One region of the Pseudomonas sp. TS_SC_3 genome, then DNA from elsewhere that is predicted to be linked to it. Evidence: predicted binding sites of a transcription regulator. Region 1 holds the regulator's gene; the other holds the start of a gene.
The links. The regulator LexA, encoded in region 1, represses DNA repair genes until DNA is damaged. The targets are predictions, from matches to a motif close to CTGTNTNNNNANACAG.
Positions count from the first base shown of each region.

Region 1 (3,931 bases):
GGTAATAACCCGGATTGCGCCGGTTATGAGGTCGAGCAGGGCCAGTATCGGATCAAGGGCTATGAAGGCCCAAGCCTGGATTGCGATAAATGTGGCAGCCAGATGCAGCTCAAGACCGGTCGCTTTGGCAAGTTCTTTGGTTGCACCAACAGCGAGTGTAAAAACACCCGCAAGCTGCTGAAAAGCGGCGAGGCGGCGCCACCGAAGATGGACCCGGTGAAAATGCCGGAGCTGAAGTGCGAGAAGGTTAACGACACGTATATCTTGCGTGACGGTGCCTCTGGGCTTTTCTTGGCGGCCAGTCAGTTTCCAAAAAACCGCGAAACCCGAGCGCCACTGGTATTGGAAATAATCCCGCATCGCGATGAGATTGATCCCAAGTACCACTTCCTTTGCGATGCGCCGGCGAAGGACCCGCAAGGTCGTCCAGCAGTCATCCGCTACAGCCGCAAGACCAAAGAGCAGTACGTGCAAACTGAGGTTGAAGGTAAGCCGACTGGTTGGCGTGCGTTTTACGATGGCGGCAAGTGGCAGGTCGAAGACAAGAGCTGATTGCGCTGAATACGCGCCTGTCGATGATCGGCGCGTGCAGGGTTATCCGAGCAAATGGGGGCCGTATGGCTAATGAACTCTATACCCGCACCAACCAGAAAATCTTTTACGCCGGGTTAGCGCTGGAGTCCTGGCGCAAAGCCGAACAGGACCAGAGCATGAACGCATTGGCCCTGATCCAGGCTGAGCGCGAGGCTGCGCTGTTTCATTTGTACGGCGCCTTGTTGGGGCTGTGCCATGAAATTGCCGGCTACTACCGGTTGCCGGATAGCACCGCGCCGCGTGTTGAGCGCTTTCTTACTGAAGCGGTGCTACAGGCGGCTCCGAGCCAAGAGCTGGGCGAGTTGGTGGAGCTGGCACAGTCGCCCGATAGCTGGGTGGCTCAGCTTCTAAACGCCTACGCGCAGCTGTTTCAGCCACCACAGGCTGGCAAGAAAGCTAAGGTTGACCCCGCTACGCCTTTGATCACAGCCGTTAACCTTGATGAAGAAGTCGAGTTGTTAGCTCATGAAGCGCTTGAGGCCTGGCGTCAACAGCTGAAAGCCGTGGCGCAGCGCTTTCGAGAGACGCTGAGCGAGTGGTAAGGCGCTGATTGGATCGGTGGGCTAGGGCGAGCTCAGGTCGGCTGTTACACTGTGCGACTTTCACGGAGAGCCAAGTTAATGCCTACATCATTCCTGGAAATTGTCGAGTTACCCGACGGGCGCATCGCCCTGCGCCGTGGAGAAGATGAAGAGTCGTTAGTCGTGTTGGACTTCTCTGCTGATGCCAAGGCGTTTTTGCAGGGGCAACATGTCGAAGTGGCCAAGGCCATGCTCAATGTCGGTGTACAGATGGCGGGTCGGTTGGCAGAAAATAACTTTCAGCACGAAGACGGGCCTCGAGTTCTGCACTGAGTACAGAGGGGCTCGCTTTGACGTAGCGCGCTCTATCTGCCCCTGACTCTCTTGGTATCAAACCGCTGTCGGAGGTGTGCACAATCCTTGTGCGCCACCTTGTTTGATCATCCCAAGCTTATATTTAGGCTCTGTGCTTTGCCCTGGCGAGCAGCCTGCTCAAGTTGCTGCCGCGTTTGCCGTTCAAGCGGATGCAACCAGCTAATCACCGTATGGCTTCGGCCCAGCGACAACGCCTGTTGCGCGAGCTGTAGGGCGCTTTGTGCGCCACGCAGATGTAGCAGGAGGATGCGTTCACGGTTTAGACCCGCTTCGCGTAGCCAGCGTTGAGTTATGCTCGATGGTGGGGCTATCAACGTTAGCCAGCGCCCGTCATGGTTTTCGCTGAGGTCACGCAATATTGGCGCAAGCAGGCTCAGGCAGTGTCCGGCTGCGCCACGCAGCGACAGCTCACTGAAAGCCTCTGTTGCCTCATCCTGCCAAGGTACATCGTCGCTCTTGGCAAGTAATGGCGGCACAGTTGAGGCCAGAAACGCATCGAACAAGGGTAGCTGTGTACGGTTCAGTGAATGTGGAAACTGCATAGATCCTCCACGAGCAGGCGGCTGCGTGCTACCTGTACTGTCGATGGCGCGTTTAAAGGCCTCGCCTGGGTTTCTGTGTCCGGCTAGCGTCGAATAACGCCGACGCTTAAGCCTTCAATAATCAGATCCTGGTCTTCCAAGTTGACCTCAATGGGTGAGAATTCCGGATTTTCCGCAATTAGCCAGACTCTGTTGCCTTCGCGCTTGAAGCGTTTGACTGTGACTTCGTCATCGATGCGTGCCACTACCACTTGGCCGTTACGCACCTCGCGTGTGGTGTGCACGGCTAGCAGGTCGCCATCAAAGATGCCGATGTCCTTCATGCTCATGCCGCGCACGCGCAGCAAGTAGTCAGCCTTGGGATGGAAGAATTCTGGGTTGATGCGGCAGACTTCTTCGATATTTTGCTGCGCCAGAATCGGGGCGCCAGCGGCAACGCGCCCCACTACCGGCAAGCCTTCTTCATCTTCGGCGTTAGGTTCAAAGCCTGGGATACGGATGCCGCGTGAGGCCCCCGGAGTCATTTCAATTGCGCCTTTACGGGCCAGTGCTTTGAGGTGTTCTTCCGCTGCGTTGGGTGATTTAAAACCCAGTTTTAAGGCGATTTCTGCTCGTGTGGGCGGGTAGCCATTGTCTTCAAGGCATTGCTTGATGAAGGCTAGGATTTCAGCTTGGCGCGGCGTCAGTTTGAGCATGAGGGACTCTGTTCTTTTGTACAGTGACTGGGATTATATACAGTGATTGGCGGTTGGCAATCTTTGCGACCTTGTCGGTGCTCAATCCACCTCAGTACTGTCCGTGTAGTGCACTGTTACTCGGGGTGTTCTTTGGGCGTCTAGCTAGGATGAGTGTGCGGTCCTGCTGGATATTACGTGACCGCTTAGCCACAAGATGGTCGGCCCGGCTTGACAAGGCAGGCGGCTGAAACGTATGTTTCAAACAAGTGTTTGTTTAGATGAAAAAAGCCATGGCCCAGTCAGAAACCGTTGAGCGCATTCTTGATGCGGCAGAGCAGCTTTTTGCGGAGAAGGGGTTCGCAGAAACATCTCTGCGTTTGATCACCAGTAAGGCCGGAGTGAATCTGGCTGCGGTGAACTATCACTTCGGTTCGAAAAAAGCGTTGATTCAGGCGGTTTTCTCGCGTTTTCTCGGGCCTTTTTGTGTGAGCTTGGAGCGTGAGCTTGACCGTCGTCAGGCCAAGCCGGATGGCAAGGTCAATCTGGAAGAACTGCTTGAGTTGCTGGTTGAGCAAGCGTTGGTCGTAAAGCCGCGCAGTGGTAACGACCTTTCAATCTTCATGCGTTTGTTGGGCTTGGCCTTCAGTCAGAGCCAGGGTCACCTGCGTAAGTACCTCGAAGAGGTGTACGGCAAGGTGTTTCGCCGCTATATGCAGCTGGTGCATGAAGCCGTGCCGCGTATCCCACCGCTTGAACTGTTCTGGCGCGTACATTTTATGTTGGGTGCCGCCGCATTCAGCATGTCTGGGATCAAAGCTCTGCGGGCCATGTCGGAAACGGATTTTGGAGTGAACACCTCGATTGAGCAGGTCATGCGCTTGATGGTGCCCTTTTTGGCGGCAGGCATGCGCTCCGAAACGGCGCTGACTGACGAGGCCTTGGCCAGCGCCCAGCTCAAACCGCGCACTAAGACAGCGGCTGTTCCTAGCAAAGTTTGATTGCTGTGGGTGGGCTTGGTGGATGCTATCCGCTAAGCTAGCCGCCCATGGTTTCTCTCGATTTCCTGCATATTTCCCTCGCTGATCAGTGTCTGTATGGCTTTGCCAGCGGGCAGCTGCAGCTTCGCTTAAGTGTTTCCACCGCGCTCAATGGTGCCGGAGAGCGCAATGGTTCTGGCTGTACACCACGTGGTTTGCATAAGGTGCGGGCGAAGATTGGTGAC
Region 1 is NZ_CM149586.1:844,557-848,487, forward strand. It holds gene topA (type I DNA topoisomerase) at 1-552, shown strand, start outside; gene AC0J6G_RS04090 (DUF6586 family protein) at 618-1,136, shown strand; gene AC0J6G_RS04095 (hypothetical protein) at 1,215-1,448, shown strand; gene sulA (SOS-induced cell division inhibitor SulA) at 1,556-2,032, opposite strand; gene lexA (transcriptional repressor LexA) at 2,116-2,727, opposite strand; gene AC0J6G_RS04110 (TetR/AcrR family transcriptional regulator) at 3,000-3,707, shown strand; gene AC0J6G_RS04115 (L,D-transpeptidase family protein) at 3,755-3,931, shown strand, end outside.

Region 2 (3,931 bases), 460 kb from region 1:
GCGCCCCAAGGGTCGCCTTTGTGCTTTTTACGGCCCGCATAATCAGGCCTGGGCGCTGCTCACCATCTGGCGGGCGTGGGCCAGGGATTCTTCAGTTAAATCGACGCCACCGAGCATGCGCGCGATTTCCTCGACGCGCTGTAAGGCGCTTAGTTTGCTCACGGCGGTACGTGTAGCGTCGCTTTCGCGCACTTTGTGCACGAACAGGTGCTGATGCCCCTGCGCCGCGACTTGCGGCAGGTGGGTGACGGTCAATACCTGGCCGCGTTCACCGAGGCGGCGCAGTAACTGCCCGACCACTTCGGCAGTGGGGCCGCCGATGCCAACGTCAACTTCATCGAATACCAGGGTGGGCACGCGTGAGGTTTGCGCGGTGATGACCTGGATCGCCAAGCTGATGCGCGACAGCTCACCGCCTGAAGCAACTTTGGCCAGGGCCTTCAACGGCTGGCCAGGGTTGGCGCTGACCAGAAACTCCAACTGTTCCAAGCCATTGGGGTGCGGCTCGCTGTTGCTGTTGGCGGTCAGCTTGATATTAAAGCGCCCGCCAGGCATGCCGAGGGTTTGCATTTCCTGCTCGACCGCGCTGGCTAGTTGGCTGGCGGCTTTGTTGCGCAGGGTGCTGAGTTGCGCTGCTTTTTCCTGATAGTGCCGGGCGAAGGCCGTCATCTCCTCGCTCAGGCGCTCAGCCGCTTGGTCGTCAGCATTCAGGCCTTCCAGCTCCTCAAACAGTTTTTGCTGCATGGCACCCAGTTCGCTGGGGTGAATGCGGTGCTTACGCGCCAGGGTGTAGATCGCATCCAGGCGCTCTTCCATTTGCTGCAAGCGCTCGGGGTCTGCATCGAAGTGATCGAGAAAACGATTCAGTTCACCGACGGCTTCTTCGACTTGGATTTGTGCGCTGGCCAGCAGGTTCGTCGCTTCGCTCAGGGCGTCGGGTTTGCCCTGAAAGCCGCTGAGGCGGTTAAGGCTATTGGTGAGGGCTGACAGCACGTTACCGGCATCATTTTCACTGCATTGTTCAATGACCAGGCGGCAGGCGCTGAGCAGGCTTTCGGCGTTGGTCAGATTTTTATGTTCCTGTTCCAGTTGCTCAAGTTCACTCTCACCCAGGGCCAGGTTGTCGAGTTCTTCCAGCTGGTAACTGAGTAATTGATGGCGGGCGCGCTGCTCGTCACCAAGGTTGGAGATCCGTTCCAGTTCAGTCTTGGTCTGCTTCCAGCGTTGGGCGGCGAGTTGCACCTGGCGCGCCAAATCCTGGCTGCCGGCATATTCGTCAAGTAGGCGGCGATGGGTATCGGGTTTGAGCAGTGACTGGTGTTCGTGCTGGCTGTGGATGTCGATCAGCAGTTCACCGAGCGCCTTGAGGTCGCTTTGTGGGCAGGGTGAGCCATTGATATAGCCACGCGAGCGGCCTTCGGCGGTGATCACGCGGCGTAGAATGCACGGGCCGTCGTTGTCTAGGTCGCGCTCGGCCAGCCAAGCGCGGGCTTCGGGGATGTCGTGTAAATCGAAGCTGGCGAGGATATCCGCCTTGTCCGCGCCAGGGCGCACCACGCCGCTGTCAGCACGATCACCCAGGGTCAGGCCGAGGGCGTCGAGCATGATTGACTTGCCGGCCCCGGTTTCGCCGCTGATTACGCTCATGCCAGCGTCCAGCTCTAGATCCAAGTGTTCAACGATGGCGTAGTTGTGTACAGACAGGTGCGCCAGCATAGCGGGGGCCTCGCAAGTTAATGTCTGGTTATTTATACAGTGTTTTTTTGTGGGCTGACAATCCATCACGCGTCCTTGAAAGCATAATTTTTAGCCCCATATAGAGGTCAGGTATGCGAGGTAAGCCTCGCGTCGAATTTTTAAAAGGAGAATCGCATGGCTGACGAACAGACCTTGGATACGCAGAACCCTGATCTACAAACAGCTGCCGAGGCTGCTGCAGGTGATGATCTAGTTGCCCGCGTGCAAGCGCTGGAAGAGCAGCTGGCCACTGCGCAGGATCAGTCGCTGCGCATGGCGGCCGATTTGCAGAATGTGCGTCGTCGCGCTGAGCAAGATGTAGAAAAGGCACACAAGTTTGCGTTGGAGAAGTTTGCCAACGAGTTGTTGCCGGTGGTCGACAGTCTGGAGCGCGGCCTTGAGCTGTCGAGCCCGGATGATGAGGCCATTAAACCGGTGCGTGAGGGCATGGAGCTGACGCTTAAGTTGTTCACCGACACCCTTAAGCGCTTCCAGCTGGAAGTCCTCGACCCGCACGGTGCGCCATTTAATCCCGAGCATCACCAGGCGATGGCGATGCAGGAAAGCACCAGTGCTGAGCCCAATAGCGTGCTCAAAGTGTTCCAGAAGGGCTACATGCTCAATGGCCGTTTATTGCGCCCCGCCATGGTGGTGGTCAGCAAAGCGCCGGCAGAAGCTGCGCCATCAATTGATGAGCAGGCTTGAAATTCTTCGGGTAGCCCCCCATTAAACAGTCAAGCGTTTAAGACCTACCGTCGTTGACTACGGTCTGCGACGGAATTATCAAAATTTCGGGAGAGTGAAAATGGGCAGAATTATTGGTATCGACCTGGGAACAACCAACTCCTGCGTCTCTATTTTGGAAAACGGTAAAGCTAAAGTTATTGAAAACGCAGAAGGCGCGCGTACCACGCCCTCGATCATTGCGTACGCTAACGATGGCGAGATTCTGGTGGGTCAGTCCGCCAAGCGCCAGGCTGTGACCAATCCGCATAACACCTTGTATGCGGTGAAGCGTCTGATCGGTCGTCGCTTCGAAGAAGACGTCGTGCAGAAAGACATTCAGATGGTGCCGTACAAAATCGCCAAGGCGGATAACGGTGACGCTTGGGTTGAAGTGAACGGCCAGAAAATGGCACCGCCACAAATCTCGGCTGAAATTCTGAAGAAGATGAAGAAGACCGCCGAAGACTACCTCGGCGAGCCAGTGACCGAAGCGGTGATCACCGTACCGGCCTACTTCAACGACAGCCAGCGTCAGGCCACTAAAGACGCCGGCCGCATCGCCGGTCTGGATGTTAAGCGCATCATCAACGAGCCGACTGCGGCTGCGCTGGCCTATGGCATGGACAAAGCCAAGGGCGACCACACCGTGATCGTGTATGACCTGGGTGGCGGTACTTTCGACGTCTCGGTGATCGAAATCGCTGAAGTCGATGGCGAGCACCAGTTCGAAGTGTTGGCTACCAACGGTGACACCTTCCTCGGTGGTGAGGACTTTGATATTCGTTTGATCGATTACCTCGTCGACGAATTCAAGAAAGAAAGCGGCATGAACCTTAAAGGTGACCCGCTGGCCATGCAGCGCCTGAAAGAAGCGGCTGAGAAGGCCAAGATTGAGCTGTCTTCGAGCCAGTCGACCGACGTCAACCTGCCGTACATCACTGCAGATGCCACCGGTCCTAAGCACCTGAATGTGAAGATTTCCCGTGCCAAGCTGGAATCGCTGGTTGAAGACCTGGTGCAGCGCACCATCGAGCCATGCCGCATTGCGTTGAAAGACGCTGGTATCGATGTGGGCGCGATCAACGACGTGATTCTGGTCGGTGGTCAGACCCGTATGCCCTTGGTGCAGAAGTTGGTAACTGACTTCTTCGGCAAGGAAGCGCGTAAGGACGTCAACCCGGACGAAGCCGTGGCCATGGGTGCTGCTATCCAGGGCGCGGTACTGGCCGGTGACGTGAAGGACGTACTGCTGCTTGACGTTTCCCCGTTGACCCTGGGCATCGAAACCATGGGCGGCGTGATGACGGCGCTGATCGAGAAAAACACCACGATTCCGACCAAGAAATCGCAGGTGTTCTCGACTGCTGACGACAACCAGGGCGCAGTGACCATTCATGTGCTGCAGGGTGAGCGTAAGCAAGCCAGCGGTAACAAGTCGCTGGGTAAGTTTGACCTGGCTGATATTCCG
Region 2 is NZ_CM149586.1:385,654-389,584, forward strand. It holds gene recN (DNA repair protein RecN) at 43-1,716, opposite strand; gene grpE (nucleotide exchange factor GrpE) at 1,873-2,442, shown strand; gene dnaK (molecular chaperone DnaK) at 2,543-3,931, shown strand, end outside.
Region 2: a site for LexA is predicted at 1,741-1,756, ahead of recN (DNA repair protein RecN). Genes of this name have one in related genera too.